DNA from 4 places in the Lysinibacillus sp. FSL W7-1291 genome. Region 3 is predicted to be linked to each of the others. Evidence: riboswitches for the same ligand, from Rfam matches in the RefSeq annotation. Region 3 holds a riboswitch; each other region holds the start of a gene.
What was found. A riboswitch is a leader RNA that binds a small molecule or an ion and turns the genes downstream of it on or off. The one in region 3 is predicted to bind cobalamin.

Region 1 (7,748 bases), 590 kb from region 3:
TTTTTCGAGTAAATCGCCTATTTCCGTTTGCGCAACAGCCCATGCTATTTTTTCTTCGATTTTTTCGGTAGACCAGCCAAGATTTAGTGGTCCAAATGCGATATCTTGCTTGACAGTACCTGAAAAAAGTTGATGATCCGCATCTTGAAAAACAATGCCAACTTGCTGGCGAAGTGCCTTTAAAGCTTTTCGACTATATTGAAGCTCGTTGCCATCAAAAACAATCGTCCCAGCTGACGGTTGTAAAATACCATTAAGATGCTGAAACAATGTTGATTTTCCAGCGCCATTATGACCAAGGATGGCAATTTTTTTTCCTTTTGGAATGTGTAAAGTAATGTCTGACAATGCCTTCGTACCATCTGCATAGGCATAGGACAAGCGGTTTAGTTCAAAATAGAATGCTGTCATGAGAAGTACCCTCCATATACAATGAGGAATAGGAACAGTGTCGCTATGCCTAGCCAATTTTTCTTGCTATAGGAGCCCATCTCTTGCCAGTAGACGGCTTCGCCACCCCGTGACTGCATGGCATTATTAAGCTCACGACTACGCTGAAACATTTCAGCAAATAGCGCCACAATAAGCATGGATACGGAGCGTAGCCATTGCATTGGAGAATGATAGCCAAGACGCGCTTGCTGGGCAAGATGTATTCTGTACATGCTTTCTAAAAATATAAAAATAAAACGATAGGTTAGTTCAATAAGCTCAACCAATAAAGAGGGCAGCCGCCATTGTCGGAGCACATAGCAAATCCCTTGTACGGATGTGGTCAAAATTAAAAAGTATAAACAACTACTACTGCCAAGGACAATAAAGAACAATTGTTGGGCGGACAGGGCACTTGCTTTTCCGATGAAAATTGTCCAATTCATCCACGTAAAAGACCACAGATGGGCAGGTAATACATGAGTTGCTGGTGTGATTGACAGCAAGATGGATACAAGACTTGTTAGTAAGAAAAATCCAGGTAGCAATAATAACTTAACATAGTAGGTAAGCGGAATTTTTGCACCTAAAATGATAAAAGTACTCATTACAAAAAATGTAATGAGTGAAAGTCGTTCATCTCTCATGATGAGCGTTACGAGAAGTAGACCAATTGAAAATATCATTTTTTCTAGCGGATGAACGGACGCTAGCTTATTAAGATACGCATACTTATCAATGAGTAACATAACGGGTTAACCTTCTTTATGCTTGCCGCGCATATAGCCGATGAAGTAGCCAATAAAACCAGCTCCAATAGCTGCCTGTAGCACGAATAATAAGCTTTCAATTTCACCACTTGGTGGCTCCCATAAGCTTTCAAACCACGGTTCATATTCTGCATTGATTTCGCCAATGGCTGCTTCTGCCTCTCCATCAGCACCACCAAATTCTGCACCTTTTTGTATAAACAATGGGATGATAGCTAACAGCACAACAATCGCTAATAGTAATAAATTTCGTTTCATCTACTAATGTGCCTCCTTTGTTGAGAAAACACGCAACATTTTTAATTCGCTGACATTGTACTTTTTCAAGAAATTCATCACAATGACCGTTAAAATTCCTTCACTCACCGCTAACGGAATTTGAGTTAAGGCAAAAATACCTGCGAACTTTGTAAACGATGCCATAAAGCCGCCAACCTCTGAAGGGAAGGCTAATGCTAACTGTACAGAAGTCACAACATATGTACCTAAGTCACCAAGCATCGCAGCAAAAAAAACAGCTAGTGAAAATGACAACCCTATTTTTTGAGCCCCTTTAAAGACAAAGTAAGCAATAAATGGGCCTACAATCGCCATAGAGAAGGCGTTCGCTCCTAAAGTGGTAATCCCACCATGTGCTAATAATAAAGATTGGAATAATAAAACAATCGTTCCGATGACACTCATAGCTAGAGGTCCGAATAAAACCGTTCCAAGTCCAACACCAGTTGGGTGGGAGCAACTACCTGTAACCGAAGGGATTTTTAACGCCGACAGCACAAAAGCAAAGGCTCCTGAAAGACCTAAAAGCATTTTGGTTTCAGGGTTTTCTTCAATTGTTTTGCGAATGGAGCGCAATCCTAGAATAATAAATGGGATAGAGATGACCCACCAAAAAATAGCCCATTCGATTGGTAAAAAACCTTCCATGATATGCATAGCAAAGGCACGTTTTGGCACGAGTAAAAAGGCCAATAAAAAATAACTAAGTTTCCACCATGAAAATTTCAAAAGCTTTCCTCCTTACTAATAGATTTTTAGAATGTAGCGTGCGTAAATAAAAAAGCACTTCTCCGTTGTTGGAAAAGTGCATAGCTAAAAAAGCAAATAACATTCTCATCTGCTAAGCCGCACACCTATCCTCGTAGGCTGAAACGATCACATATTTTTCGGCAGGTCTCCTGGCTCTAGTTCAACACTTTATAGGTCTTCCCATCCGTTGGACAGTGACATGTTCTATAAAGCTCCCTAATACAGTGGCGGGACCGCGCCGGACTCAAACCGGCTTCCCTTTTAAGCAAAATGATAAGTATTTTACACCGAAAAAACATTAAGTTGTGAGATTTCACGACAAAGTGTAACATGATTTTCCATAAATATGCTATACTTTTTTTAAAAATATTTTCAATTGAAGGTCAATAGAGAAGATTCTGATAACTACTGAATTGTCATAAATAAGGAGATATTATAATTTTTATACCTGGTCTACACACAAAATTGATAAAATTGTCATAAATTTTTATAGAAATATTGAAATTTTAAAATAATGAGATATGATAGAGACAGTTTTCTATTCTATAAAGAAGATAATAAATTTCATATAAAACGTCGATAAGTGCTCGAATAACTCGAGATAATAGGGAAATTGGTGAAAATCCAATACAGCCCCCGCTACTGTAATAGCTGATGAAATCGCAAAGCCACTGGTGCAAACTTGGGAAGGTGCGATAGTAAAATGAAGCTTAAGTCAGGAAACCTGCTTATTTGATTGTGCATGCAAACTTTTCGGAGGGAGAAGTTGAAGCAAGAGCGAGTACCTGCATTTTATTTTATTCGTTTTTATTTGGCTTCTACAAAACCTTTACTCTTCGTAATTAGAGTAAAGGTTTTTCTTTTTCCAGAAAGCAAATGAGGGGAGACAGAAGATGACAACATGGAATTTAGAGGGGATGAAAACACATCTCTTTATTTGTAATGGTAGTAGCTGCATGAACAAAGGTGGGGAGGAAATTACCCTAGCTATTCGAGAAGAAATACAACAGCAAGCACTTGATCAAGAGATACATACAACAAGAACGCGCTGTAATGGACGATGCAAGGATGCTTGTGTGGTCATCGCCTATCCGCAAGGGAATTGGTATCGTGTACCATCAACAGAGCATGCTAGAACACTTGTACAAGATTTACATCATGAATCCTTATACAAAGAACATGTCTTTACACTTCGTGAAGGTACATTACAGCGTACAGCACAAACGACAGCCATTAAAGGGATCGAAAAGGTGAAAGAGGGGTAACAACATGGCGCAAAAAGGAAAAATTTTCGTAGTGGGCTTTGGACCTGGAGACTTTAAGCATATTACGACACGGGCGGTAGAGGCATTACAACAAAGTGATATGATCATAGGCTACAAAACCTACGTGGAGTTGATTCAAGATTTAGTCAGTGCGAAGTCGATTGTCAGTACTGGAATGACCGAAGAGGTGTCCCGTGCGCAGGAAGCGGTTCGCCAAGCAGAGGCTGGAAGCATTGTCTCAGTCATTTCAAGTGGTGATGCGGGTGTCTATGGTATGGCGGGATTAGTGTATGAGGTATTGATTGAGCTAGGCTGGACAGAAGCAACGGGGATTGAGGTAGAAATTGTCCCTGGTATTTCTGCCATCAATTCATGTGCTAGCTTACTTGGTGCCCCGATTATGCATGATGCCTGTACGATTAGTTTAAGTGACCATCTAACACCATGGAATTTAATTGCCAAGCGCGTCGAGGCAGCCGCTATGGCGGATTTTGTAATCGCTTTATACAACCCAAAAAGCGGTCGCCGAACAAGACAAATTGTCGAAGCACAGCGCATTCTCTTAGAATATCGTTCGCCTGACACACCAGTAGGACTTGTGAAAAGTGCTTACCGCGATCGTCAAGAAGTGACGATGACAACATTAGCCGAAATGCTGGAGCATGACATTGGAATGCTGACGACAGTCATTATTGGTAATTCGTCGACATTTTTCTATGACAATAAAATGATTACACCACGTGGCTATCAACGTAAATATACATTGGGTGAAGAAAAACAACCCTTACGTCCACATCAACGTTTACGTGAAGAAAATGAACCTTGGGCAATGAACCAAGAGACAGGGACTGCACGACAAGACTTTACAGCAGATCCTAATGCAGGGCGTTTTAATAAACCCAGTGTAGCCGCTACGCCAAAGTCAAAAAAAACAGCACTTGAAATGGCTACAGCGGCACTCGCAATGGTGAAAGGAACAAGTGCAGTCAAAGTAACGCCGAAACTTGTACAGCAAAAAATAGAATCCATTTTTGAATTAGCTGTAAGCCCAGGAGTGGTGAATAAGTTTTTCACACCTCAGCAAATGATGACGTTAGCAGAGGTCGTTGGGGAAGAGGGGACGATGGAATATACACCAGACCATCAAATCCATTTGAAAATCCCAACGACTGCCCCTGAACGTATTACGGAGAAATTACAGGAAGTAGGCTTTTTATTAGCGCCGATTGGTGATGTGCTATCCTTGAAGGCTTGTGATTTTTGCTATGGTGAAAAGGCCGATTCGATTCCCTATGCAGAAGAAATACAACAAAAATTAGGTGGAATGTCTTTGCCGAAAACATTAAATATCGGTTTTAACGGCTGTGGTATGGCCTGTTACAGGGCTGTATTTGATGATATTGGTATTGTCTATCGCAAAAGTAAATTTGATGTCTTTATTGGGGCGAAGCCAGTTGGTCGTACGGCCCATGCAGCACAGCCTGTTGTAGAAGGGTTGGAGCCTGAACAACTGATTCCACTAATTACAGATATTATTGAAGAATATAAAGCAAATGCTCACCCAAATGAACGTTTATTTAAATATTTTAAACGTGTGAAAAAGATATTGCATTTTACGTATCAAGATATGTCTTCCAAAATAAAAGTAGAGCCAGCTCCGTGCGGCGACTAGTGAGGAGAAAAGAGATGAAAGCTATTTTATTTGTCGGCCATGGGAGCCGTTTAGCAGCAGGAAATGATGAGGTACGTACATTTATTGAACAAATGACACCGCGTATTGATGCACAATTTTTAGTGGAAACATGTTTCCTAGAATTTGCTTCACCGAACATCGAAGAAGGCATTACGAATTGTGTGAAGAAAGGGGCTACAGAGGTTCATGTAATTCCGATTATTTTACTTCATGCAGGCCATTCAAAGCTGCATATTCCAGCAGAGATCGAGCATGCGCGTGAGCATTATCCGAACATTACATTTACCTATGGTCAAACCATTGGCATTCATGATGAAATATTTACGATTTTACAAGATCGTCTAGCGGAAATTGGTTTTCATTCAGAACAAGAGCAACAAGATACAGCCATTTTATTGATTGCACGAGGTGGCAGTGATCCATCTGCAAATGGTGATTTTTATAAAATTACACGACTTTTATGGGAAAAATTACCTGTTAAATATGTGGAAAGTGCATTTATGGGCGTAACAGATCCACGTGTTGAAGAAGGTATTGAACGCTGTGTTAAATTAGGTGCGAAAAAAATCATCATGCTCCCATACTTTTTATTCACAGGTATTTTAATGGAACGTATGAATGATATGTGTGTGAAGTTTAATGAACAATATCCAGATTGTACTGTTCAAATTGCCAATTATTTTGGCTACCATGAACGTTTACAAAATGTTTTATTAGAGCGTATTGAACAAGCGATAAATGGTACATCTACAGGCATGCAAGATTTAGAAAATTATCGTGCCTATGCGGCAGTTCATGGACATGCCCATCATCACCATCATCATGATCACGATCATGGACACGACCACCATCACGACCATGACCACCACCATGAAGAGGAGCCAGTAAAATGATTTTCATGTTAGCAGGGACGAGTGATGCAAGGGATCTAGCCCTTGCCCTGCAAAGCGCAGGACATGCGGTAACAGCTACCGTCGTGACTGATTCGGCAGCCTCTAGTCTTGCTGACGTTGGCCTACCACATTTAATAGGTCGACTGACAGCTGAGGAAATGGCAGCCATCATAACAGAGCAAGGCTATCAAATGGTGGTTGATGCCTCTCATCCATTTGCTGAGGAAGCTTCTAAAAATGCAATGGCAGCGGCCGAACAGGCACAAGTTCCTTATATTCGCTATGAGCGTGCCCATGAACACTATGCGCATCCTCTCATTACAATAGTGAAGGATTATGAGGAGGCAGCCCAATTAGCGGCAGAAAAGCGTGGTGTCATCATGCTGACAACAGGCAGCAAAACACTTGCTACTTTTACAAAGGTTTTACAAGGCTTAGAAAATACGAGAGTAATTGCTCGCATGCTTCCGCGACTGGACAATATGGAAAAATGTGAGGCACTTGGTGTGGCACAACGAGATATTGTAGCTATTCAAGGTCCGTTTTCAAAGGAATTAAATGAAGCATTGTTTCGTCAATATGGAGTAACTTTGATGATCACCAAAGAAAGCGGTAAAGTTGGCTCAGTTGATGAGAAGCTTGAGGCAGCTCTTGCCTGTCATATTGAAACGATTCTTATTGCAAGACCAACCATTCAATATGGCCAACAATATTCAACATTTGAAGAAATATTACAGGCTGTACAACATACACTTTAGGAGGCATTATCCATGGATTTTAAAACAGATTTCAAACCATTAACGGTAGACCCAGATAAAATTTACGATTATAGTTTCTCGATTATTGCAGAGGAAATGGGCGATCATGATTTTTCAGAGGACGAGTGGAAGATTGTGCGCCGTATTATCCATGCTTCGGCGGATTTTGAGCTAGGTCGCAGTGTCATCATTACACCTGATGCAATTGAAGCGGGGATTAAGTCCATTCTTGCCGGACGACATGTCATTGCAGATGTTCAAATGATTGAAAGTGGCTCTGGTAAAAAACGTTTCCAAAAGCATGGTGGCGATTTACATTGTTATATAGCGGATGAAGATGTCGCAGTAGAAGCGAAAAAACAAAATACAACTCGTGCCATCATTTCCATGCAAAAGGCTACAAAATTACATGAAGGTGGGATTTATGCAATTGGTAATGCGCCAACTGCCTTACTAGAATTGATTCGTTTAATTAAAGAAGGCTTAGCAAAACCAGATTTAATTATCGGTATGCCTGTCGGTTTCGTGTCAGCAGCCGAGTCAAAAGAAGAATTGCTGAAACTCGAAGGGATTCCGTACATTACCAATGTTGGTCGTAAAGGCGGTAGTACAGTGACGGTTGCCGCGTTAAATGCCATTTCACTATTAGCGGATGAACAGGCGAAAAAATAATGGAGCGGAAGCCAAAAAAGGATCCCAAGGACATGCGTCACGGTTATACAACGGGAGCCTGTGCAACTGCGGTAACAAAGGCTGCATTGCTCGCTCTGATTACAAAGGAAGAGCAGGAGACGAGTACCATTCATTTACCGATTGGTCGAGATGCAACCTTTACAATTGAAAAATGCATATTTGAAGAAAATGCTGTCAGCTGTGAAACGATTAAGGATGCTGGTGATGATCCTGAT
Region 2 (7,748 bases), 160 kb from region 3:
AGCAGGAAACAAAACGCTGGATTACGATACAAGAGGAACTAGATATCGATGTACTCGTTCACGGTGAATTTGAGCGTACAGACATGGTCGAATACTTTGGTGAAAAGCTGACTGGCTTTGCCTTTACAAAAAAAGCATGGGTCGTTTCCTATGGCTCACGCTGTGTTAAGCCACCGATCATTTATGGAGATGTAGCGTGGTCTTCAGCAATAACTGTAAAAGAGTCAGCCTATGCTCAAAGCTTAACAAAGCGCTTTGTAAAAGGTATGCTGACAGGACCAGTGACGATATTAAATTGGTCCTTTGTACGAGACGATCTGTCACGTAAAGATGTCGCTTATCAAATTGCATTAGCACTTCGCAAAGAGGTTGAGGCACTCGAAAACGCAGGTATTTCAATTATTCAAGTGGATGAGCCAGCTCTAAGAGAAGGTTTACCGCTACGAAAAGAAGAATGGGGAGCTTACTTAGAATGGGCTGTTAATTCCTTTAAGCTAGCTACAGCTAGTGTCAAAGATGAAACACAAATCCATACACATATGTGCTACTGCGAATTTAACGATTTCATCGAACCGATTAGTGCACTTGATGCAGACGTGATTTCCATTGAAACATCAAGAAGTCACGGGGAGCTCATTACATCACTGCAAGGGCAACCTTATCAAAAGGGCATTGGCTTAGGCGTTTATGATATTCATAGTCCTCGTGTGCCAAGCAATGAAGAAATGCTAACTATTATGAGAGATAGTTTACAGGTGTTAGATCCCCATCAATTTTGGGTGAACCCAGATTGTGGTTTAAAAACAAGAAAAGAAACTGAAACTGTTGCAGCTTTGGCTAATATGGTTGCTGCAACGAAAACATTACGCCAGGAAGTACAACAATCTATCTCGAGATAACGACATCATTTTATAAATCTACTACAACTACTACATCTTCTCTCCGAAATACAACAAAGACCAGGAAAAAAATGGACCTGGTCTTTTGTTGTTTTATTCTTTTAAGATTTTTATTATATTCAGAAAATAAAATTGACGTGAACAATCGAGCATGTTATGTTTATAACGAATTTCATAGCGATCATTACAAGTTTGAGTGAAAAAGACTTTCATTCAATTAAAAGGAAAATGGGTGTAAATCCCATGCTGTCCCGCAGCTGTAAATGAGGAGTTTTGTTTCAAATACCACTAAGTGATTACTTGGGAAGGTGAAGCAAAATCATGATTCATGAGCCAGAATGCCTGCTTGTAAGGAGATTCATTGATGATCTACGAAAGATAGGGAGATGGATGGAGGCTTACTCATTGTAAGTTTTTCTGTCCTTATTCTTTTTTAGAATAAGGTTTTTTTAGTTTGATTCAGCAAATGTTTTTGTAGTAGCACATACAGAAGACTTCTTTTTCTATAGAAGAAGATAAATAGTCAATGGCTGTTTAAATGCCCTCTGAACGTCAAAAAGCACCACGTCCTGTGGCAATGTCGGTGTGCCTAAAGCCTCTAGCGGATATCACAAACTTTGAAAAGGTGTCAGCACAATGCAAATCAACTTCTACTCGTTAGCTCGAAAAATTTGAACGCATTGTTGATACCTTCTTTCCATCTATCTATAACTAGATTCATTTGTACCACGAATAGAGATAGGAGACAGAAAATGAGATTGACTAAGTATGTACTTCCCTTCATCCTTGTGTTAACTTTCAGCGTACTTGCTGGTTGTACAAGCACAGATCAAGAAAAGGGAGAGACAGGAACACAGCAAACAAATGAAAAAATGATAACAATTGGGTGGCCATTAGATGTCGGCCCATTGAACCCCCATACATATTTACCCAATCAAATGACCGCACAAGCGATGGTCTATGAATCCTTGGTGGAATACAACGACGATGGAACTGTTAGTCCAAAGCTAGCAGTAAGCTGGGACATATCAGAAGATAAAACGACTTATACTTTTCATTTAAGAAAAGGTGTTAAGTATTCAGACGGAACTGCGTTTAATGCAGATAATGTGATTCGTAATTTCAATGCAGTATTAGCGGATCGGGAAATGCATTCTTGGATGGGTATGGTCAACCATATGAAAGAGGTTGTGAAAGTGGATGATTTTACAATTCGCTTGCAATTAGATGAACCTTATTATCCTGTCTTAAACGAGCTTGCCTTTGTAAGACCATTCCGTTTTTTAGGGGATAATGGATTTCCAGCCGGAGATGCGACACAAGATTCGATCAAGGCACCTATTGGAACAGGTCCATGGGTATTAACCGAGTACAAAAAAGATGAATATGCTTTATTTAGTCGCAACGAAAACTATTGGGGAGAAAAGCCTCTCGTAAAACAAATTAAAGTTAAAATTATCCCAGATTCAGAATCGATTTCATTAGCATTTGAAAACGAGGAATTAGATTTAATTTATGGTCGTGGCATCATTAGTTTAGATAACTATACGTATTTAAAAGATAGCAGTAAATACAAAACCGCTACCTCTGAGCCTTTGTCTACGAAAGCGTTACTCTTCAATACTCAGTCGGGTCCGTTAGCCGAATTAAAGGTTCGTCAGGCCATTCAATATGCTATCAATAAGGAACAAATGGTTGACAGTATTACACATGGTACAGAAAAAGTGGCTAACACATTATTTTGGGATGCCATTCCTTATGCCAATATAGAGTTAGCGCCAATCTTATATAATCCTGAAAAAGCGCAGCAACTACTAGATGAGGCAGGATGGACGTTACAGAAGGGCGAAAAAATTCGTTCGAAAAACGGGCAACCATTATCATTAGATTTAATCTACATCGCAACAGATGCAATCCAAAAGCCAATGGCGGAATTAATGCAAGGTGAACTAGCAAAAATAGGGGTACAGTTGAATTTAGAAGGTGCGGATGTGATGGTCGGTCTTCAAAAATTAATGGATGATCAGGTGGATATTAATTTCTGGCGTACAAACGGACCACCAACCGACCCACATAGCTTTGCAAATGAGTCAGCTACGCCAAATGCTAGTGGTGTTTATGAGGCAAAATTAGGCTTACCTAACGCCACAGACATCGATACGAAAATCCATCAATTATTAGTGGGAACAGATGAAGAGGAACGAGTGCAGCTTTACACGGATATTTTATCCATATTCCATGATCAAGCACTTTTCTATCCTATCTCTTACGAAACAAATAATGTAATTTATCAACCATATATGAAGGATTTTGCTCCACGTGCATCTGAATATGATATTCCCTATGCACAAATGGATAAAGAGTAATAAAAAAGAGAGAGTATGTCTTGCAAAGACAGCTCTCTCTTTATCATAGGAGTGAGTAGGAAGTGACAGCATGTATGAATCGACATGGATGTTTTGTTTAAAAAGAATTTTGACTTTGCCGTTTGTCTTACTAGGAGTTTCCATCCTAACCTTTGTATTTATTCGTTTTGTACCGATAGAGCCTGCTGAGGTCATCCTACGATTGGCAAGAGTTGCTCCAACCGAGGAAGCTGTTCAGGCATTACGCGAAGAACTAGGGACGGACAAACCTTTCGTTCTTCAATATTTGCTATGGGGAAAAGGCGTTTTACAGCTAGATTTTGGTACATCCTTTGTGAGTAAATTACCAGTAGCACATGAGCTATTCGCGAAATTACCTGCAACCATTGAATTAGCTCTTGCCGCATTTGTCCTCATTTTAGTATTCAGTATACCATTAGGGACTATGAGTGCATTGTCTAAGTATGCCATCATCGATAAAATCATTAGATTCTTTAGCATATTGAGCGTATCCATTCCAACATTTTGGTTAGGTTTCCTACTGCTCTATCTATTTAGCTTAAAATTAGGGCTCTTTCCGACAAACGGAAAGGGTACACTCGCTCATTTAGTTTTACCAGCCTTCGCACTAGCATTGCCAACCATTGGTCTGTTCATCCAGTTTATTCGTTCCACTATCCAGGAAGAATTACAGCAACAATATGTTCAATATGCGCAGCTAAGAGGATTAAAAAATTCTGTAATCCTCATACGTCATGTGTTACGAAATGCTGCCATACCTTTGACTTCCTTATTAGGTATGACGCTCGGTAGTTTACTAGGTGGAGCTGTAATTGTGGAGCAAGTTTTTAGTTGGCCAGGACTCGGTAGGTATTTAATCGAATCCATTACGAACAGAGATTACCCCGTTGTACAATGCTATGTATTGATTATTGCTGTGATCTATGTGTTGACCAATCTATGCACAGATGTATTGCATCGTCTATTGGACCCTCATCTGATGATGAAGGACAGGAGAGATTGACATGAAGCGATTACGAAAAAGAAGAGATCCTATTCTAGGGTTATTTAGCTTATCCCTCCTTGTAATCATTGTCTTACTGGGATTGTTTGCACCCATTTTAATGCCACATGATCCGTTAGCTGTCGATATAACTAAGAAATTTTTAGCCCCTTCCTGGGATTACCCATTTGGTACAGATCACTTAGGAAGATGCGTCTTTTCTCGCATGCTTTTAGGTATTCGCTATTCATTAGGATCCGCACTCTTCATTCAAGTCGTTGCTATTGTTTTAGCTGTCCTACTTGGTGCCTTTGTAGCGTTGAAAAGAGGTATAATCGATGTGGTATTTATTCGAATATGTGATGTTTTATTAGCTTTTCCGACACTGGTACTTGCATTTGGACTTTTAGGTGTATTAGGCCCTAGCTTAAAAAATGTTTTAATAGCCCTTATTTTTACACAGCTTATTTATTACTCCAGAATGGTTCGAAGTTTATGTATTGGGATGAATGAAAAAGACTTTATTCAAGCTGCTAAGATTACTGGCACTACAGGCATTAAATTAATCATTCGCCATTATATCCCTAACATACTGCCAGCTATTGTCACGATTGTGGCGTTAGATATCGGGAAAGTCATTTTAGAAATCGCTGGCTTTTCCTTTATAGGTCTGGGCGTGCAGGCGCCGATTCCAGAATGGGGCATGATGGTAAATGAAGGGAAACAATATATCCGTCAGCATCCCGATTTAATGCTTTATCCTGGGCTTGCCATTGTCCTAGTGGTGTTATTGTTTAATCATTTAGCCAATTGTTTAAAGAAGTTTGATTCGTGAAAGGTGAAGTTATGGAGAAGGTTTTAGAAGTGAAAGATTTAAACGTCAAAATTGGGGAGAAAAATGTATTAACCACTATCAATCTGACAGCCTATAAAGGGCGTGTCTTAGGAATCATAGGAGAAAGTGGTAGTGGCAAGACCATGCTTTGCCATGCCATCATGCAAACATTACCATCTATCGCACAGGTGACACAAGGGGAAGTTCTTTATCAGCAGGAAAATTTAATGAATGTTTCGGCTACTCAATTAAGAGCATATCGTGGGCGGCATCTTTCGATGATTTTGCAAAATCCATCCGCTGCCTTCGATCGTATCCAAACGATTGAAAGCCATTTCAGAGAAACATTAAAGGCACACTTTAAGCTGACCAAAAAAGAAATGAGACAAATAGCTCTTGATGCCTTACATAAAGTGCATTTACCAAATCCAGAGCAGATTTTACATTATTATCCTTTTCAGTTGAGTGGTGGCATGCTACAGCGAGTGATGATTGCCTTATCATTGGCGCTACAAGCCTCCCTCTATATTGCTGATGAACCAACGACAGCTCTTGATACGATCAATCAAAAACAAGTATTAACACTATTTGATCGTATTCGCGTAGAAACAGAAGCTGCCATACTTCTTGTTACACATGATTTAGGTGTTATTGCTGAACTAGCTGACGATGTGGCTGTTATGTATCAAGGAAAAATCATTGAGCAAACGAATGTCTATGATTTCTTTGATGCACCTCAGCATGCCTATACAAAGAAACTATTACAAGCAAGAATGCTATTTTAGAGGTGAAAAAATGACGCTGCTAGACGTGAAAAATATTGATATGCATTACGCTCAAAGACCATTTCTATTCCAGCGTAAGCAGGAAGTTCCCGTATTACAGAAGGTGTCATTCTCACTTCAGGAGGGGGAATGTCTAGGAATAGTCGGTCAAAGTGGTTCAGGAAAAAGCACATTAGGTCGTATTATTTTAGGAATCGAACGACCAACAAACGGGGAGTTGCTCTTTCAAGGTGTCAATTTATACGAAGCACCAAGCAAGCATAAAAAAAGAATACGTAGAGATTTACAGGCAGTTTTTCAAAATAGCTATCATTCATTTAATCCGAAGCAGACGATTTTTGAAATACTCGAAGAACCGTTTCTGAATTTCGAGCATTTTAGCAAAACAGAGCGACAACATAAAGTAAGGGAATTACTAGACTGTGTAGAGTTAGAGAGGGCAATGGCTCAAAACTATCCTTCGCAGCTTAGTGGGGGGCAACAGCAACGAGTCAACATCGCTAGAGCTCTTGCGCTAAAGCCAAAATTAATTGTCTTAGATGAAGCGATTAGCAGTCTTGATATGATTTTACAAAAAAAGATTATACAATTACTACAAACACTTCAAAAAGAGCGACAGCTTGCTTACATTTTCATTTCGCATGATTTACAGGCAACACGTTTTATGTCAGACCGTATCCTTGTCATGCAGCATGGTCGGCTAGTGGAGGAGATTGGCAAGGATGGAGCATATGAGCATCCTGCTTCACAACAATTATATCATGCTATTTTGCCTTCACACCCGCGAGAAAGAAAACATAAAACGAAATGATCATAATATAGAAAACACGTATACAATGGGCATGGAGGTATGGGCTGGTAATGATAGAGGCCAGTTGGATTACCTCATTTGCTCCAAACATTAGTAAGAGTCATCTATTAAAGAAACGCCATTTTGCATTAGAATGGTGTTTTTCTTTTTATTAATAATATTAATCAGGTAATTAACTTTATTGATATTTTCATTTAATAAATTAATTTTATTATTTACTTTTTTAAATTATTTGGTATATAATCAATTTAACTTAAAGGAAGGAGTTCACTATGGCTTATCAAGTAATCACAAATTGTCCTGTCTGCAGTAAAACATTGAAAATTACGAAGTTACAGTGTTCTCATTGTCAAACGACGATTGAAAATGAGTTTGAATTGTCGAAGCTAGCATCCTTATCACAGGATCAGCTTCATTTTGTGGAAGTATTTTTAACATGTCGAGGGAATATTAAGGAAGTAGAAAAGGAACTGGGCATTTCGTACCCAACTGTGCGAGGCAAGCTAAATGACATTATCTCATCCCTTGGCTATGTCCAAAAGAAGAAAAATGAAGTAGACGAGAAAAAAATTGTAAGCATGTTGGAAAATGGCGAAATCACAACTGATGAGGCCATAAAACTCTTAAAAGACGAATAGGGAGGAATGCTACATGAAAGAGGAAATTACTAAAGTGTTAACCATGATTCAAGAGGGAAAAATTGATGCTGATAAAGGGTCAGAGCTGATTCAAGTGTTACAAGAGAAAGAGGAGTCAGGTAATAAATTTCTGGAAAAAACGAAGTATTTAGATAAAACGTTAAAGGTTCGTGTGGTGTCCACTGAAAATGATAATGTCACTGTGAATTTGCCTATAAAACTTGTCAAGGCTGTGTTAATGGCTGGACACAGTATCGCTGCGAGTATTCCGCAATCGGAAAAATACGTGAAAGATATCGATATCAATCTTCTTCTTGAAGCCATCGAAAATGAATTAGATGGACAAATTGTGGACATAAAATCGGCAAACGGAGATACCGTTTCAGTTTTCATTGAGTAGAGGCGACTTAT
Region 3 (7,748 bases):
TAATGGCAGTCGCTTTGATACCGTCCAAAAGGTTGAAGCGGGAGAGATTTTTGCTGTTAAAGGACTTAGTCAGGCCAATATTGGAGACCGCATCGGCACTACTATGCTGTCACAGCCCTATGAGCTTGTCCCAACGCTACAGGCAAAGGTTCAATATGAGGGCCATCAGCATATCAAGGAAGTGTTACAAATTTTCCGTTTACTAGAAGCAGAAGAGCCTTCCTTACGTGTGGTTTGGCAGGAAAAGTTCCAGGAAATCCATGTGCACATTATGGGCGTTATTCAGTTGGAGGTACTGATAGAAGTGTTAATGAAGCGTTTTTCATTAACGGTCTCCTTTGGCGAGCCCCAAATTTTATATATGGAAACCATTGTGACGACGGTGACAGGCTATGGTCATTTTGAGCCCCTCAAGCATTATGCAGAAGTTCATTTACTAATGGAGCCCAATCCGCGAGGAGTAGGTAATACATTTAGCAATGCCTGCCATGCGGATCATTTATCGGTAGGCAACCAACGCCTTGTTGAAAAGCACCTGTTTGAGCGTGATCACCATGGCTTACTCACAGGCTTCCCTCTGACAGATGTTCATTTTACACTGCTAACAGGTCGCGGACATAATGAACATACATCGGGCGGCGATTTCCGAGAAGCTAGTTTCCGTGCGCTACGTCAAGGACTTGAGCAAGCACAGAACATCCTGCTTGAACCTTATTATCGCTTTAAAATGAAGGCTTCGAACGACTTTATCGGCCGCATGATGAGCGACATACAGCAAGCTGCTGGTACATTCGATGACCCCATCTTATCCGAAACAGATGTTGTGCTAACGGGACGAGCGCCCGTCGCCACCCTAATGAGCTATAGCACAACCTTTGCGGCCTATACCAATGGTAAGGGCGCACTCACACTCCAATTTGATGGCTATGATGTATGCCATAATGCAGAGGAAATTATTTCGCACATGGGCTACGATAAAAATGCCGACCCAGAATACAGCTCCTCCAGCATCTTTTGTGCGAAGGGCAAAGGATATTCTGTTCCTTGGCACGAAGCACAAGCAGCCATGCATTGTCTGTAAGTAGGTGATCCTGCCCGCGCGAAGCCGTTTGCTTGCGCGGGTGTTTACTTGCTTTGAGCGAGAATATTTACCCTGTTTGCGCGAGTATTCCTTGCTGGAGCGAGAGTATTTCATCTCCTTCCGCGAGTATTCCCCGCTCGAACGAGAGTATTTCATCTCCTTCCGCGAGTATTCGCTGCTCGAACGAGAGTATTTCATCTCCTTTCGCGAGTATTCCCTGCTCGAACGAGAGTATTTCATCTCCTTCCGCGAGTATTCGCTGCTTGAGCGAGAGTATTTCATCTGCTTCCGCGAGTATTCGCTGCTCGAACGAGAGTATTTCATCTGCTTCCGCGAGTATTCCCTGCTCGAACGAGAGTATTTACCCCCTCCCTTCAAATAAATAAAAACAAGCCCTCCGTTTGATGGAGGGCTTGAGTTTATAATGCACCTACTGCTTTCTTTGTAGGACTGTGCACAAGGTATGCAGGCTCGACAATCACGTAGTCATGCGTGTTTGTGAAATCAACTAGCACTTTACCAGGATAACTTTTTAAAATTTGCAGTTGATCAATTAATTGCAGCAATAGCTCGTGACCGTTGCCGCGTGGATGCCAGTTGAAATGGTAATCATTTAATGCCTGAACCGCTTCAATAAATTGGGCATATTCCTGCTGCACAAAGGCTATTAACTTATCATGTTGAGGCGCTAAATCGTGGATATATGTTTCATAAAAACGCATCACAATCGAGCATAATACATCATTGACACGCGCTGCACTTAAAACAGGCTTTGGCTCCAGTGACAGGCGGTCAAGGTTGGGCTTGGCACGTGTGGAATCAATGCGTGTAATTAAATGGTATGACTCCCCGTTAACCTCATAGACAATCGGGTTAGTCGGCATATACATCATAAAGCTATTGGTCTTCGTTTTCAGTTGATCGGTTACCGCTGCCTTCGCGAAAAGATGCCCGTCCACATCCCCATTTTGTATCCAAATAATTTCTTTATTATATAAAATTTGGTCAAAGAAGCGATCATTGCGGATCAGCTTCGTTGCTAATAATTGGTCAATCAATGATTCGACCGCCATTCTTGTTTTCGCTTTCTTGGCAACTTCTGTGCGTGGCTGCTTACAAATGTTCATATCTAAAGAAGTCATACATGCATCCCCTTTGCGTACATAATGTCAAAACAAAAAGGACTTCCTACCATTTTTGAGGAAATCCTTCGCTTATCTTCGTTCATCACCTAATGCCAAACAAACCCTAAGTATGTGTAAATGAGCCCGATTGCGAACCCCTTCATTTACTTTGGGCGTTTGACGTACCGTGACGAACAGAGCATTCTGTTTTGTCAACATGCCACCTCCTATTCCTCGTAGGTTACTGGTGTGTACTCGTAACAGGCAGGTATCCTGACTCATGGTCATTGCCACTTTTCTCCTTCCCATCATTTGACAGTGGTTGCTGAAAAGTCGCTCACATTTACAGTTGCGGGACAGTGTCGGATTCGCACCGACTTCCCTTTTAAGCAAATTGCACGCAATTTACACCTATTACTACACGCTATTCAGTTGGTAAGGAAATTTGCGAAAATTCTCTATTCCTTAGCTAATCATTGTAAAGTATTGTATGTCCAAAGTCAATTTATGCTAAAAAATACTAATTATTTCAAAATAATTCCATGTAAAATGGATGCATAGAATACTAGGTTTTCCTCATGTCACACTGAGCATCACTTTAATTGCTTTCTGTAAAATGATAATAAAGTTATTTCTAATCAAAAAATACAAAAATTATATTATAAGAAGGCTCTTTAAAGTTGTTTAAATCTTGTTCAACTAGCCCCGTTATTTCAACAACTTCTTGAAATCAATTCTTGTGTAGGTTTTATTATAGGTAAGAGATAGGTTCGTAACCGTGTTTGCTAATTAACTTTATCATGTTGGAATTTTCTATCGGGTCAACACTCACAAATATTTCAGAATGTCCTAAACTCTTTGCAATATTTTCTCTATACCTCATTAAGTCTGAACCTATACCATTACCACGATAATCCTCTTTTACATATAGGTCACTTAATTTAGGAAGCAAAGTACCTTTTAATTTAAGAACTCCAAAACCTAATATAAGTGCGTCTTGTTCAGCAATTACCAAATATAATTCCTTTTTTGCAAATTGCTTTAAATAATTCGTGAATAGATCTTTATTATTTCTACTATCATAAACCCGATAAGTCGTTTTCATTCGCTAATCTGATTATGTAGTTCATGGTTACTGCCACTTCCCTATTCTTTAATAAATCACTATTATAAAATTTCTTCTTCAACAATATGCACCGTTCGTTAAATAAACAAAAGGACGGTCAAGCACCTTTTATTTTAGAATTTTCTCTAGCTATTCTTAATCCCTCTCTACCATTTAGATATTGAAAGTTAAACTATTTAACAAAGTGGGTAAATTTAAGCCCCATTATTTATTCTTCACATATATATGTATTGAACTGACCTCGATGTTATTGAAAAGCGACTGCTCTATTGAACGATTGCCCCCTGTCAGTCCAATAACAAGTTTTAGGTGTGACGTATAGTAACTTTCCCTTCTTTATTTTCTTCGTGGTTCCATTCAACTTGAATCTCAAATGTTCCATCTTGAAAAAATAAAGGAAATCTTCTCCGTATCGATGGCTGCATAGGAAGTTTATATGCGTTCTCTATATCTACCCAAACCGCTTTCCCCTCTGGAGCATCTTTCAAGAGTTCACCCTCGAAATCCTTTGTTATGTAATTAAATATCATATATCTATCTTTTGCGACTGGATTAACATATTCATAAAGCCCTTTATAAATAAGGTTTCTAACTTCTAACCCCGTTTCTTCTTTTACTTCTCTGATAGCACTTTCTACAATACTTTCAGGAAATTCAACTTTACCACCCGGTGGAATAAAACCTTTGAAATGGTCGTGCTGTCTATCCAGAAGTAAAACCTTCTCTTCACTTTGAATCATACACACCGTCCATATTTTATAATTAATAGAATTACTCATAATTCACTCCATCTTTTTTAAATAAATATTACCATATATGTGTCCTTCTTAGTTAAACAACTTCATTATCTCTTAACACCTTCTCTACATTATGTGCCTGTTTCGTAATCGGAACTGGAATCCCTTACACCCTTCACAAGGTAATTTCCTCATCTATATCATCCTTTCTTTGCACAATCAGAACCACCAGTATAACTGGTGGTTTGCTCTGCGCGTGAAACGCTGGGGTACTGGCCCATGTCTAAAGACATTTCGAATGGTCTGCCAACCGCACTCCGTTTTCACACAAACCGCTAAAGCGGCTTACTTATTTTTTCTTTCTCTTGATTTCTTCTCCTGTGAATGGATCAATGAATTCTTTCATCGTCATTTGATCTTGCAGGATATCTTCTTGTAATTGATTTTTTATATACCCTTGTATCTTTTTCTTATTTCGGCCGACTGTGTCCACATAGTATCCTCGACACCAGAATTGACGATTACCGTATTTATACTTTAAATTCGCATGTCGGTCGAAAATCATTAGACTACTCTTCCCTTTTAAATAACCCATGAACGCAGATACACTCAATTTCGGTGGAATACTTACCAACATATGAATGTGGTCAGGACAGGCTGTTGCCTCTATGATTTCTACATCTTTTCTTTCACATAATTGGCGCAATATTCTTCCAACATCTGCTTTAATTTGACCATAAATAATCTGCCTTCTATACTTTGGCGCAAAAACGATATGATACTTACAATTCCACGTTGTATGTGCTAAACTTTTATTATCCATTTATGGTGGCTCCTTTCGTACGAAGTCGGTTGACTAGACCTGACTTTATTGTACGTTTGGAGTTTTTTTATTGTCCATAGCTAAAAGCTTTGGAACCCCCTGCATAGCAGGGGGTTTTCAAAGCACACAACAAAAAAGCCTCGCATAAATGCGGGCTTTTAGTACCATACATTACGTCCCCAAAACATACTGCGCTAAAACACTTTGCACTTTGTAAATATTCGTCGCCTTGTTGAAGTTTTTTTGAATCGGTAACGAACTGCCTGACACCCATATTTTGAGCTCTGCATCTAAATCAAATGTCCCGGCTGTTTCTACTGAAAAATGAACGATATTTTTATAGGGGATGGAATGATATTCGGTTTTCTTGCCAGTCACCCCTTGCTTATCGATAAGGATTAATCGTTTATTCGTAAAAATAAACGTGTCTCTTATAATTTTATAGGCATTTTTGATTGTTTCGTTTGGAATCAATAAATCACGGACCTCCTCCTGTAATTTTTCTAAATTCACCTCGCTCGCATTGCCGATTAATCCATCAAATAAGCCCATCTCCTGGCCCCTTTCATTGTCATTTATTTAATGTATTACAAAGAAGATAGCGCTACGACAGGAAATAATGGTTTTATTGAGTCTATAAAGGCGAAGCATTGCACGTAATCATAGGCTCTCTACTAGCATTTGTTTAGGCTGTGATGAAGAGAGGAAGCTGATTAAGGTTAGCATCTCTTTTGGTAAGGTAAATAGCGATTTTTTTAAAGAGGATGGGAATGAAGAATCACTCAAATTATTCCAAGAAGCGATGGCAACAGCTGCCAAAATGAAGGTGTTGTCAATATGGTGTAAATAGAGGATACGGCTAGAAACAAATATGGCTATCACCTTTGGTAAGGTGAAAAAGGACAAATCAGTAGCTGAATGTAGGTTAAGGTTACGCATACAATCTACGTGATCTCTAAGGATTTCACTAAGAAATTAATTACGTTGGTCCGCCAATAAAAAACACTTCCCATTCTAATGACAGGAAGTGCATTTCAAATTACTTATCTATCGCCTGAAACCACCTTTGTGCATAGCTATCTGTGGAGGCAAAATCATCTTGTTCTTAGATAACTATTCAGGGCTAAAAAACCTTGAAAATATGTTTTTCTTGCTTAAACCTGAAATTGATTTGTTAGCTTTTGTAAATTATCAGCTTGTACGCTTAAATCCTGTGTCACATGATTGACAGCTTGCATTGAGGCTGTTTGTTCATCCATTGAATGTAAAACAGCCTCTGTATAATGCGATAGCTTACCCATACCATTAGCAATCGTTGTCACAGTGGAAGCTACTTCATTGGCACTGCTAGAAAGCTGTTCAGCTGTTGTTGAAATATCCTCAAGCTGGCTCGTCATTTGACTAACATGCTGTGAAATCGTGCCAAAGGATTTTGTTGCTTCATCAATGACATAGACACCCTGCTGAACATTTTTTAAATCCTCCTCCACTGAGGATGCTACCTGTTTCGTGTCAGTTTCAATGCCCACTACTAAGTCCACGATTTGTGCAGCAGAATGCTTGGATTGCTCTGCTAATTGACGCACTTCCTCTGCCACAACTGCAAAGCCTTTCCCATGTTCTCCAGCTCGAGCTGCTTCAATGGCGGCATTCAATGCCAATAAATTCGTTTGGTCCGTAATAGCTGTAATCATCTCAGTCATCGATTTAATATCTGTCATTTTATTGGATAATTGCTGCATGAGTCCGCTCGTTTTTTCGGTTGAAGAAGAAATAAATTTCATTTGTTCCTTCGCCACATGTAAAATATTCGCTCCATTTCCTGCAATCTCATTGGCATCTTTTGCATGATCAAACACATCCTGAGTGGCTTCCGTAATTCGTCCGATTCCATCGACAGTTTCTTGCATAGCATTAGCACTATCATTGGCAGATTGTGCCGCTTGCTTCAAGCCCTCTGACGTTTTCTCCATTTGTTGATCGACTTCTTCCACAGCTACCGTAATTTCATTCGTACTTGCGGATAATTCTTCGATGCTTGCTGATAAATCTGTAGAGCTGTGCGCAATTTTTTGTGTCATTGTGCGTAATTGTTCCTGCATCTCTAAAAAGGATTGCGCTAGCTGAGAAATCTCACTCTTGTCACGAACCTCGATGACAACTGTATCTAATTGGCCTGCCGTAATACCCTGTGCAGCCTCTGTTAATTGTTTGATAGGCTGTATCACTTTGTAATGAACATATACGGTGTAAGCTAATGTAATGGCTATTCCTACGATGGTTAATACAGTCGAAAGCCATTCTAATGTCGTTACATTGGCTAAATCAATAAAGAGAATAATAATCATTAAGACATTTAAAACTGCAAAGCCAAGTAAACTCTTTTTTCGTAAACTCATTCCAAATTCCCCCAACTAAAATATGTCTTCCATACCATTATTATAGTTGAAAAATCCTAAAAATCATAAGGATACGCTCTCTTTTATAAGAACAAAGACACAAGCCTATTGATGATTGCATAAAAAAAGACTATAGACAGCTCGTAAAGCATGTCTACAGTCTTGATGTTGGAATTATTTTAAATTCATGATACTAGAGCCAGCAATACCTGGGTGTGTCATTTCATATGGATCTAATATTAAGTCTAATTGTTCGTTTGTTAAGACACCTTCTTCAATGCAAAGCTCACGAATAGAACGACCTGTTAGAATTGCTTCACGCGCAAGACGTGCTGCTACTTCATAGCCAATATGTGGGTTGACAGCCGTTAGTACCCCTACACTTTTCTCTACGTATTCTTTCATGCGTTCTTCATTTGCTTCGATGTCTTTTAAGCAATTTTCCGTAAACGCACGGA
Region 4 (7,748 bases), 170 kb from region 3:
TTACAAATCCCAGGAGCTCATGATGCAATGGCTGGCTTAATGGCTAAAAAAGTTGGCTTTGAGGCATTATATCTTTCTGGCGCTGCCTACACTGCCAGTAGAGGCTTACCTGATTTAGGCATGATTTATTCAAATGAAGTTGCACAGCGTGCGAGCGAAATTATTCGTGCGACTAATTTACCGTTGCTAGTGGATATCGATACTGGCTTTGGTGGTGTCTTAAATGTTGCCCGCACAGCTCGTGAAATGGTAGAGGCTGGAGTAGCTGCTGTACAGCTAGAGGATCAAAATCTTCCCAAAAAATGTGGTCATTTGAATGGGAAAACACTCGTTGCTCAAGAGGAAATGATACAAAAAATAAAAATGATTAAACAAATAGCTCCTACGTTAGTAATTGTTGCCCGCACGGATGCAAGGTCTGTAGAAGGTTTAGAGCAGGCTATTTTAAGAGCTAAAGCTTATGTAGCAGCTGGGGCAGATGCCATTTTTCCAGAGGCTCTCCAAACAGAAAAAGAATTTAAACATTTTGCCAGTGAGCTAGATGCTCCGTTATTAGCCAATATGACTGAATTTGGACAAACACCGTATTATACAGCTAAGGAATTTGAAAAGATGGGCTATTCGATGGTTATATATCCCGTTACATCGATGAGAGTAGCAGCCAAAGCCTATGAGCAAGTGTTTGGCTTAATAAAAAAGACAGGGACTCAAAAAGAAGCTATTGAGGATATGCAAACAAGAAGTGAATTATATGAAACCATTTCCTATTACAAATTTGAAGATTTAGATAGTGAACTGGCGAAAACCATCTTACCTAAAGAGGAAATAAAGTAGGAGAAAAGTTTACTTTTCTCCTCTTTCTTTCAAGGAGGACTAGCATGGATACATTAGAAAACAAAATGACCATTTTTACACCTGAGGACTTTCAGGAGGAGGAAGGGCTCATAGCAAAAACCGCAGAGCTGTTCATCAAACAAGATGTCGCTACTAATATGGCAGCTATTGAGCAGCATCAATATGACATCACTCGTCGGTTATTTCAAAAAGCTGGTGATCTTGGTTTACTAGCCATCGAAATACCCGAGGCCTATGGAGGGCTAGAACTTAATAAAAAAATTTCCGGGTTAGTTGCAGAAAGGATGGGCTATGGCAGCTCATTCAGTGTATCTTACAATATTCACGCAGGAGTCGGCACATTGCCCTATGTCTATTTTGGCGATGCGTCCCAAAAGCTGAAATACCTACCAAAGCTAGCTTCAGGTGAATGGATTGGCGCTTACGCTCTGACGGAGCCAGACGCAGGCTCAGATGCACTACATCCCAAAACAAATGCCATTTTAAACGAGGACGGCTCTGCATGGGTAATAAATGGTGAAAAGCAATGGATTACCAATGCACAGCTAGCAAATCTCTTTGTTGTTTTTGCGAAAACGAGTGAAGGCATGACTGCATTCATTGTAGAACGTACATTTAGCGGTGTATCTATTGGACAAGAAGAGGAGAAAATGGGCATTAAAGGCTCCTCGACTGCTACGCTTATTTTACAGGATGTTGTCGTGCCGAGGGAAAATGTTCTTGGCGAGGTTGGAAAAGGCCATAAAGTAGCGATGAATATATTGAACATGGCACGCTTAAAGCTAGCTTTCTCCAACATCGGCACTTCCAAACAGGCACTTCAGTTAGCTGTAACGTATGGTAGGGAACGGAAGCAATTTCACCAGCCAATCGTTCATTTTACCATGATACAGGAAAAACTTGCGGATATGGCAACCTCCATCTATGGGGCGGAAAGTGCTGCATACAGGACAGCAGGAGAAATAGATGATGCGATGGAAGTTACGGATAAAGAGTCAATGGTTCAAAAAATAGCTGATTTCGCTCTGGAATGCGCACTCAATAAAGTCAATTGCTCAGAAGTGCTTGGGAAAATTGTAGATGAAGCTGTACAAATCCATGGTGGCTATGGCTATATGCAAGACTACGAGGTTGAACGCTTATATCGTGACGCTAGAATTAGCCGTATTTTTGAAGGAACAAATGAAATCAACCGTTTAACAATGGCGAAGCTACTATATAAGAAGTATTCACAAGCAACATCTACCGAAAATGCTCCAGTAGCATATCAACCAGCAGAAAAGAATCAGCAATACATCCGTCTTGCCAAGTACTTAATGCAAATAGCCATCGCTGTCATTGCTGACGCACAGATTCAATTGGAGCAAGAGCAGGAATATATGCGTCTGCTAGCTGATATAGCAAAAGATATTTATGTTATGGAAGCTTCTTTACTGCGGACGGAAAAGAACGCATGTGACAATATGAAGCATTTGATGACAGATATTCTTTGTCAGGAAGGCTATCGTAAAATAGAAAAAAGGACAATCGACATTATTTGTGCTGCTGAAACAAATGAACAAAAGCGAAAAACAAGGTTAGATCATATTCAGCGCTTAAACATCCCGCTCCATCAGAATCTCTTTATGAAAAAGCGAGAGATTGCAAGAGGGATCATCAACAATCCAAAATCGATCAGTTCATTATCATAAACAGGAGGGAAAATCATGGTTGATACATTTGCCAATGTTAGTAAAGAAGGTGCCATCACGCTTATTCATTTAAATCATCCACCAGCAAATACGTTGTCATCAGCTTCTATTGAACATCTTCGTGTCATTTTTAAAGAATTAGCTGAGGATGAAGAGACGAGAGCTATCATTGTGACGGGCTCTGGACGATTTTTTGCTGCGGGAGCAGATATAAAGGAATTTGTTGCTGCCTTTGGGCAACAGGATAAAGCATTACAAATGGCTGAGGCAGGCCAAGCGCTATGTGATGAAATTGAAGCCATGAAAAAGCCTGTTATTGCTGCTATTAATGGGCCAGCCCTTGGAGGAGGACTGGAGCTAGCGTTAGGCTGTCATTTCAGGATTGCTTCAAGTAATGCCATTGTTGGTTTACCAGAATTAAAGCTTGGCTTACTGCCGACATTCGGAGGCACTCAACGACTGAGCAGAATAACAACGCAAGCAAAGGCTCTACAATTAATTTTAACAAGCCAGCAATTAAGTGCTGACGAAGCACTACAACTAGGTATTATTCAAGTGGTGACGGAGCCAGATGAGCTTCTGCCAACTGCCAAAGCCCTTGCTCAGTCTTTTGTTGAGGGCAAAAGTATGACAAGTGTATCCCGTACAATTGAATGTATAATTCAAGGTGGGAAGGATCATCTCCAAAAAGGGCTGGAATTAGAACGAACACGCTTTGCTGAGTTATTTTTAACAGCGGATGCTAGAGAAGGCGTTCAAGCGTTTATAGACAAAAGACAGCCCAACTTTAAACATTTGTAAGGGAGGAAACTACTATGACAAATGAAGTAATATTTTCCGTCAGTGATGGTGGCGCAGCAAGCATTACGCTGAATCGTCCTCAAGCTTTAAACTCACTTTCTATAGAAATGCTAAAGCCCATTGGTGAGAAACTAAAGGAATGGCAGGCGAATGATCAAATACACTTGATAATTCTAAGAGGTGCTGGCGAAAAGGGCTTTTGTGCTGGGGGTGATATTAAAACACTCTATAAAGCTCGCTCCAGTCAGGAAGCTTTCCAAAATGCCGAAATCTTTTTTGAGGAAGAATATCAAATAGATAAGGCAATCTATCACTACCCAAAGCCTATCATTGCTTGCCTTGATGGCATTGTCATGGGAGGTGGGGTTGGTTTAACGTATGGGGCTAGCCACCGAATTGTGACAGAGCGAACAAAATGGGCTATGCCAGAAATGAATATTGGCTTCTTTCCTGATGTTGGAGCTGCCTATTTTCTAAATAAAGCGCCTGGCTATGTAGGATATTACTTAGCTTTAACAGCTTCGATCATCCAAGCTGCAGATGTTCTCTTTGCTAATGGTGCAGATAGCTATATGACGAGCGATCATTTACAAGCATTCCTCACACGCATTGAACAAACGAACTGGCATACAGTGGAAACTAGCACAGCTCTAAAGCAATTAATAGAGGACTATTCAAGTACACCAACAGCAAACAGTGAGCTTGCCAGCCTTCAAAATAAAATCGATCAACATTTCTCAAAACATACAGTGGAGAAGATAGTCGAATCCTTAGACAATGACCCAAGCAAATTTGCACAAGAAACAAAGCAGTTGCTTCTATCTAAATCTCCATCATCCTTAAAAATTACATTAAAGCAGCTGATAGATGCTCAACATAAAACGGTAGAAGAATGCTTTGCGACTGATTTAATTTTGGCAAAAAACTTTTTAAATCATGAGGATTTCTATGAAGGGGTTAGGTCTGTCGTCATTGATAAGGATCGAAATCCTCAGTATATCTATCAAACATTCGCTGATTTTACAGATGATATACTTGAAAAATTCTTTCAAGACAGTAGTGAAACCGTAAAGAAGTAAGAACAATGATATCTTCGCTCAATAAATGCTGAAACCATCTACTTGTTAAGAGGTAGGTGGTTTCTTAAGTGTTGTTCTGTAGATTTTCATAGGGTTTTGTCAGAGAACGTAGAATGATATGTTATACTATAAAAAACGGAATAAAAGGATAAAGGTACAAATTCAATAGAATTTGTTTAAAAGGGAAGAACGGTGAAAAGCCGTCGCTGTCCCGCAACTGTAATTAGGAGCACATTTTAAAAACCACTGTTATGTATGTAATGGGAAGGGAAAAATGTGTGATGATCATAAGCCAGGAGACCTGCCTTTATCTAGTACAGCCAAAACCTACGCGGATAGGGGGTGTTGAGTGTGACGAATTACCTTCATCATACTCATAGTGCGACAACCAAAAAAAGAGTCTCTATTCAATATAGACGACTTATTTTATATTGGTTGAAGAACTATGAAGTATGTCAGTCATAGCTAGCATCTTCCCATTAGGGCAAGATGTTTTTTTATGAATAAATAGGGGTGAACAAGATGACATCACATTCAATTTCATTTTATATAAATCAGTTAAAGCAGCAAATTATGAACAACCTTTCTGGTGAGCATATTAGGCCTTTACAGCTTTATATTAGGAAGTTAATAGAAGAAAACCCAAATGATTATACATCTATTAATGATACCTATTTAACGATCAAGCTTGAATTAGTCGAGACATGTCATGATAGTAGATAAAAAATCTGAAGACATAATGGACAACATAGATATGAATCAAAAAGTTTTATATAGAAAATTGGATCATTTTGAAATGGAAAGAGGCTTGGTATTAGAAAGTTTAGACATTTTTCTAAGATGGAATCAACAAACACAATACCTTTCTGAAGACAAGCTTCAAAAGCTTTGGATGAAACTGGTAAGGAAGTATAAATTCTCTCTCGATGAATGGGAAAGAACTGCTGGTCATACAAATATCCATGCTTATCTAGTGAAGGAGCAAGGACATGGGTTACAAAAGTTGATGCGCTTTTACAAAGATCGCCACGGCATAAAATGGTTGGAAAATGCATTTCATTATGGAATGTCATTACTCATTGAAGTTGGAAAAATGCCTGGATTAGAAATGTTTTTCCTAACAAATTTAATATGTTACAGATGGGAAAAGGATTATTTAGAGGATGCAGATGTTCAACAGTTTTTTTGTCATTCAATAAATGGTAAAGTGAAGGAGGTCTATGAAAGTTTCAGGGCTTTCGATCAAGAACAGAATCTGTTAACCGCAACTACTCTCTATAAACTTTTATCAAAATATAATCCTCATTTTCAAGTGAATTCGGCAGCAACGCCTGAATTTTATAAGGAATTGTCCTTATTTGTCGAAATCGAGTAATCCATACGTTCGACATGTCAAACAGTCTATTATTCTTTAGAATATAGGCTGTTTCTATGTGAAATACGCTAGTATATTTAATGCTCATAGATCCGTAGTAACAAAAAATCTCGTACATAGTTTAGATACATAATGAATTAAGATATAAGTAATAGATGGTGAAATTCCTTCGAAAGTTATAATTGAAAATAATGAATAATCAAAAAATAAAGAAGTTTAGAATCTAGATTTACTTTTTATATGAAGGATGGTACACTTAAAACTATTGAACAACAACTATATATTGTGTTCGTTTTATATAGGTGCTACTATATGTAGTTTAAAAGGGAAGTTCGGTACAATTCCGACGCTGTCCCCGCAACTGTGAAGCTGACAATGATTACAACCACTGTGCATTCGCATGGGAAGGGAATCAGAGGATGAAGCAAAGCCAGGAGACCTGCCTCTATAAAACAATTAATCATTTCTTCGGGGATTAAGAAATGGGAACGTCAGTATTTTTGGTATGGTAACGTTTCCATTTAGCTATCTCTCTAGAGGAGATAGCTTTTTATTATATGAAAAGAGGGATTTCTATGAAACTTTATACGAAAACAATCTGTCCAAAATGCCTTTGGGTAAAATCTGAATTACAACGTGCAGGACTTGAGGCAGAAATCGTCAACATTGATCACGATGAACAAGCTAAACAAACAATAATCGATGCAGGTTTTTTAAGTGTGCCTGTTTTAGAAATGAATAATACATTTATAGGAGATGTTAAGGACATAGTTTCTCATATTGAGATGATTGTTCTATGATCGTTTACGCAAGTCGTACAGGAAATGTCCGGAATATTGTTTCCAAATTAAGGGCAGAGTCTGTTGAGCTCTCTGAGGAATTACAATTGAATAAGCCTTATCTTTTAATTACTTATACTGATGGCTTAGGCGATATCCCTGCAAAAGTGGAACGTTTTTTAGAAAAAAACAGAGATTTTTGTAAAGGAGTAGTTGCCAGTGGCAATAGTAACTTTGGGCACAACGTATTTGGGGCTGCTGGTGAGAAAATCGCTGCTACCTATCATGTACCCTTAGTGAGAAAATTAGATTTACGAGGCAATCAAACAGATTATGAAGCCATACAAACGTTTTATGAAACGAGGGTAATAAGATGAAAACCTATTTAAAGCTAAATAATGACGTACTGAATCGTTATAGTTCAACTGGGCTACTTGAATTAGAAAAGGATCGTGAAGCTACACGCCGCTACTTTTTAGAGTATGTCAACGTGCGTTTACGTTACTTTATTGATATTGAAGAAAAAATCCGTTATTTAGTTGATGAGGGCTACTACGAGAAAGCATTTATCGACATGTATGAAATGGAATTTATTAAGAAGTTGTACAAAAAAGCATATGATTATAATTTCCGCTTCCCATCCTTTATGAGTGCAAGTAAATTTTACGATAGCTATGCTATGAAAAGTCGTGATGGAGAAGAGATTTTAGAAAAATATGAGGACCGTATTGTCATTATCGCCTTGTATTTAGCACAAGGGAATACGGTGCTAGCAGAACGTTCTGTCGAAGCAATGATGGAAGCTTATCAGCCTGCTACACCAACAGCATTAAATAGTGGTAAAAAAGCACGTGGTGAATTAGTGAGCTGCTTTAAATTATCGATGGATGATTCCATGAATAGTATTGCTGAAAATATTGGTTATTGCTTAGAGCTATCAAGACTTGGCGGTGGGGTTGGAGTTAACTTAACTGATTTACGCCCTTTAGGTGACCCTATTAAAGAGATTCTAAATCGTGCCAGTGGTGTCATCCCAGTTGCTAAACTGTTAGAAAATTCTTTCAGTTATTCCAATCAACTAGGGCAGCGAAATGGCTCTGGTGTTGTCTATTTAAATATTTTCCATGCAGACATTGAAAATTTCATTTCATCTAAAAAACCGAATGCC

Region 1: it holds a riboswitch for cobalamin, as region 3 does, so the genes downstream of both, NST76_RS13185 (energy-coupling factor ABC transporter permease) here and NST76_RS10450 (hypothetical protein) in region 3, are expected to answer to the same signal.
Region 2: it holds a riboswitch for cobalamin, as region 3 does, so the genes downstream of both, nikA (nickel ABC transporter substrate-binding protein) here and NST76_RS10450 (hypothetical protein) in region 3, are expected to answer to the same signal.
Region 4: it holds a riboswitch for cobalamin, as region 3 does, so the genes downstream of both, NST76_RS11235 (glutaredoxin) here and NST76_RS10450 (hypothetical protein) in region 3, are expected to answer to the same signal.

Annotation. Positions count from the first base shown of each region.
Region 1 covers NZ_CP151994.1:2,717,680-2,725,427, reverse strand. Annotated here, with positions in the region: gene NST76_RS13200 (ATP-binding cassette domain-containing protein) at 1-411, opposite strand, end outside; gene cbiQ (cobalt ECF transporter T component CbiQ) at 408-1,181, opposite strand; gene NST76_RS13190 (energy-coupling factor ABC transporter substrate-binding protein) at 1,188-1,460, opposite strand; gene NST76_RS13185 (energy-coupling factor ABC transporter permease) at 1,464-2,210, opposite strand; cobalamin riboswitch at 2,353-2,538, opposite strand; cobalamin riboswitch at 2,796-2,978, shown strand; gene NST76_RS13180 ((2Fe-2S) ferredoxin domain-containing protein) at 3,125-3,496, shown strand; gene cobJ (precorrin-3B C(17)-methyltransferase) at 3,501-5,168, shown strand; gene NST76_RS13170 (sirohydrochlorin chelatase) at 5,183-6,082, shown strand; gene cobK (precorrin-6A reductase) at 6,079-6,840, shown strand; gene NST76_RS13160 (precorrin-8X methylmutase) at 6,853-7,512, shown strand; gene NST76_RS13155 (cobalt-precorrin-5B (C(1))-methyltransferase) at 7,512-7,748, shown strand, end outside.
Region 2 covers NZ_CP151994.1:2,284,711-2,292,458, forward strand. Annotated here, with positions in the region: gene metE (5-methyltetrahydropteroyltriglutamate--homocysteine S-methyltransferase) at 1-899, shown strand, start outside; cobalamin riboswitch at 1,071-1,264, shown strand; gene nikA (nickel ABC transporter substrate-binding protein) at 1,652-3,265, shown strand; gene nikB (nickel ABC transporter permease) at 3,336-4,289, shown strand; gene NST76_RS11160 (ABC transporter permease subunit) at 4,291-5,103, shown strand; gene NST76_RS11165 (ABC transporter ATP-binding protein) at 5,100-5,888, shown strand; gene NST76_RS11170 (dipeptide/oligopeptide/nickel ABC transporter ATP-binding protein) at 5,899-6,699, shown strand; gene NST76_RS11175 (DUF2089 domain-containing protein) at 6,972-7,337, shown strand; gene NST76_RS11180 (hypothetical protein) at 7,351-7,737, shown strand; gene NST76_RS11185 (hypothetical protein) at 7,747-7,748, shown strand, end outside.
Region 3 covers NZ_CP151994.1:2,127,104-2,134,851, reverse strand. Annotated here, with positions in the region: gene NST76_RS10460 (translation factor GTPase family protein) at 1-1,081, shown strand, start outside; gene NST76_RS10455 (hypothetical protein) at 1,158-1,463, shown strand; gene NST76_RS10450 (hypothetical protein) at 1,501-2,223, opposite strand; cobalamin riboswitch at 2,451-2,635, opposite strand; gene NST76_RS10445 (GNAT family N-acetyltransferase) at 2,957-3,310, opposite strand; gene NST76_RS10440 (8-oxo-dGTP diphosphatase) at 3,637-4,110, opposite strand; gene tnpA (IS200/IS605 family transposase) at 4,418-4,891, opposite strand; gene NST76_RS10430 (PH domain-containing protein) at 5,063-5,443, opposite strand; gene NST76_RS10425 (methyl-accepting chemotaxis protein) at 6,046-7,290, opposite strand; gene aspA (aspartate ammonia-lyase) at 7,465-7,748, opposite strand, start outside.
Region 4 covers NZ_CP151994.1:2,296,813-2,304,560, forward strand. Annotated here, with positions in the region: gene prpB (methylisocitrate lyase) at 1-834, shown strand, start outside; gene NST76_RS11210 (acyl-CoA dehydrogenase family protein) at 879-2,546, shown strand; gene NST76_RS11215 (enoyl-CoA hydratase-related protein) at 2,562-3,347, shown strand; gene NST76_RS11220 (enoyl-CoA hydratase/isomerase family protein) at 3,362-4,426, shown strand; cobalamin riboswitch at 4,562-4,750, shown strand; gene NST76_RS11225 (hypothetical protein) at 4,949-5,149, shown strand; gene NST76_RS11230 (hypothetical protein) at 5,136-5,801, shown strand; cobalamin riboswitch at 6,085-6,263, shown strand; gene NST76_RS11235 (glutaredoxin) at 6,377-6,601, shown strand; gene nrdI (class Ib ribonucleoside-diphosphate reductase assembly flavoprotein NrdI) at 6,598-6,957, shown strand; gene nrdE (class 1b ribonucleoside-diphosphate reductase subunit alpha) at 6,954-7,748, shown strand, end outside.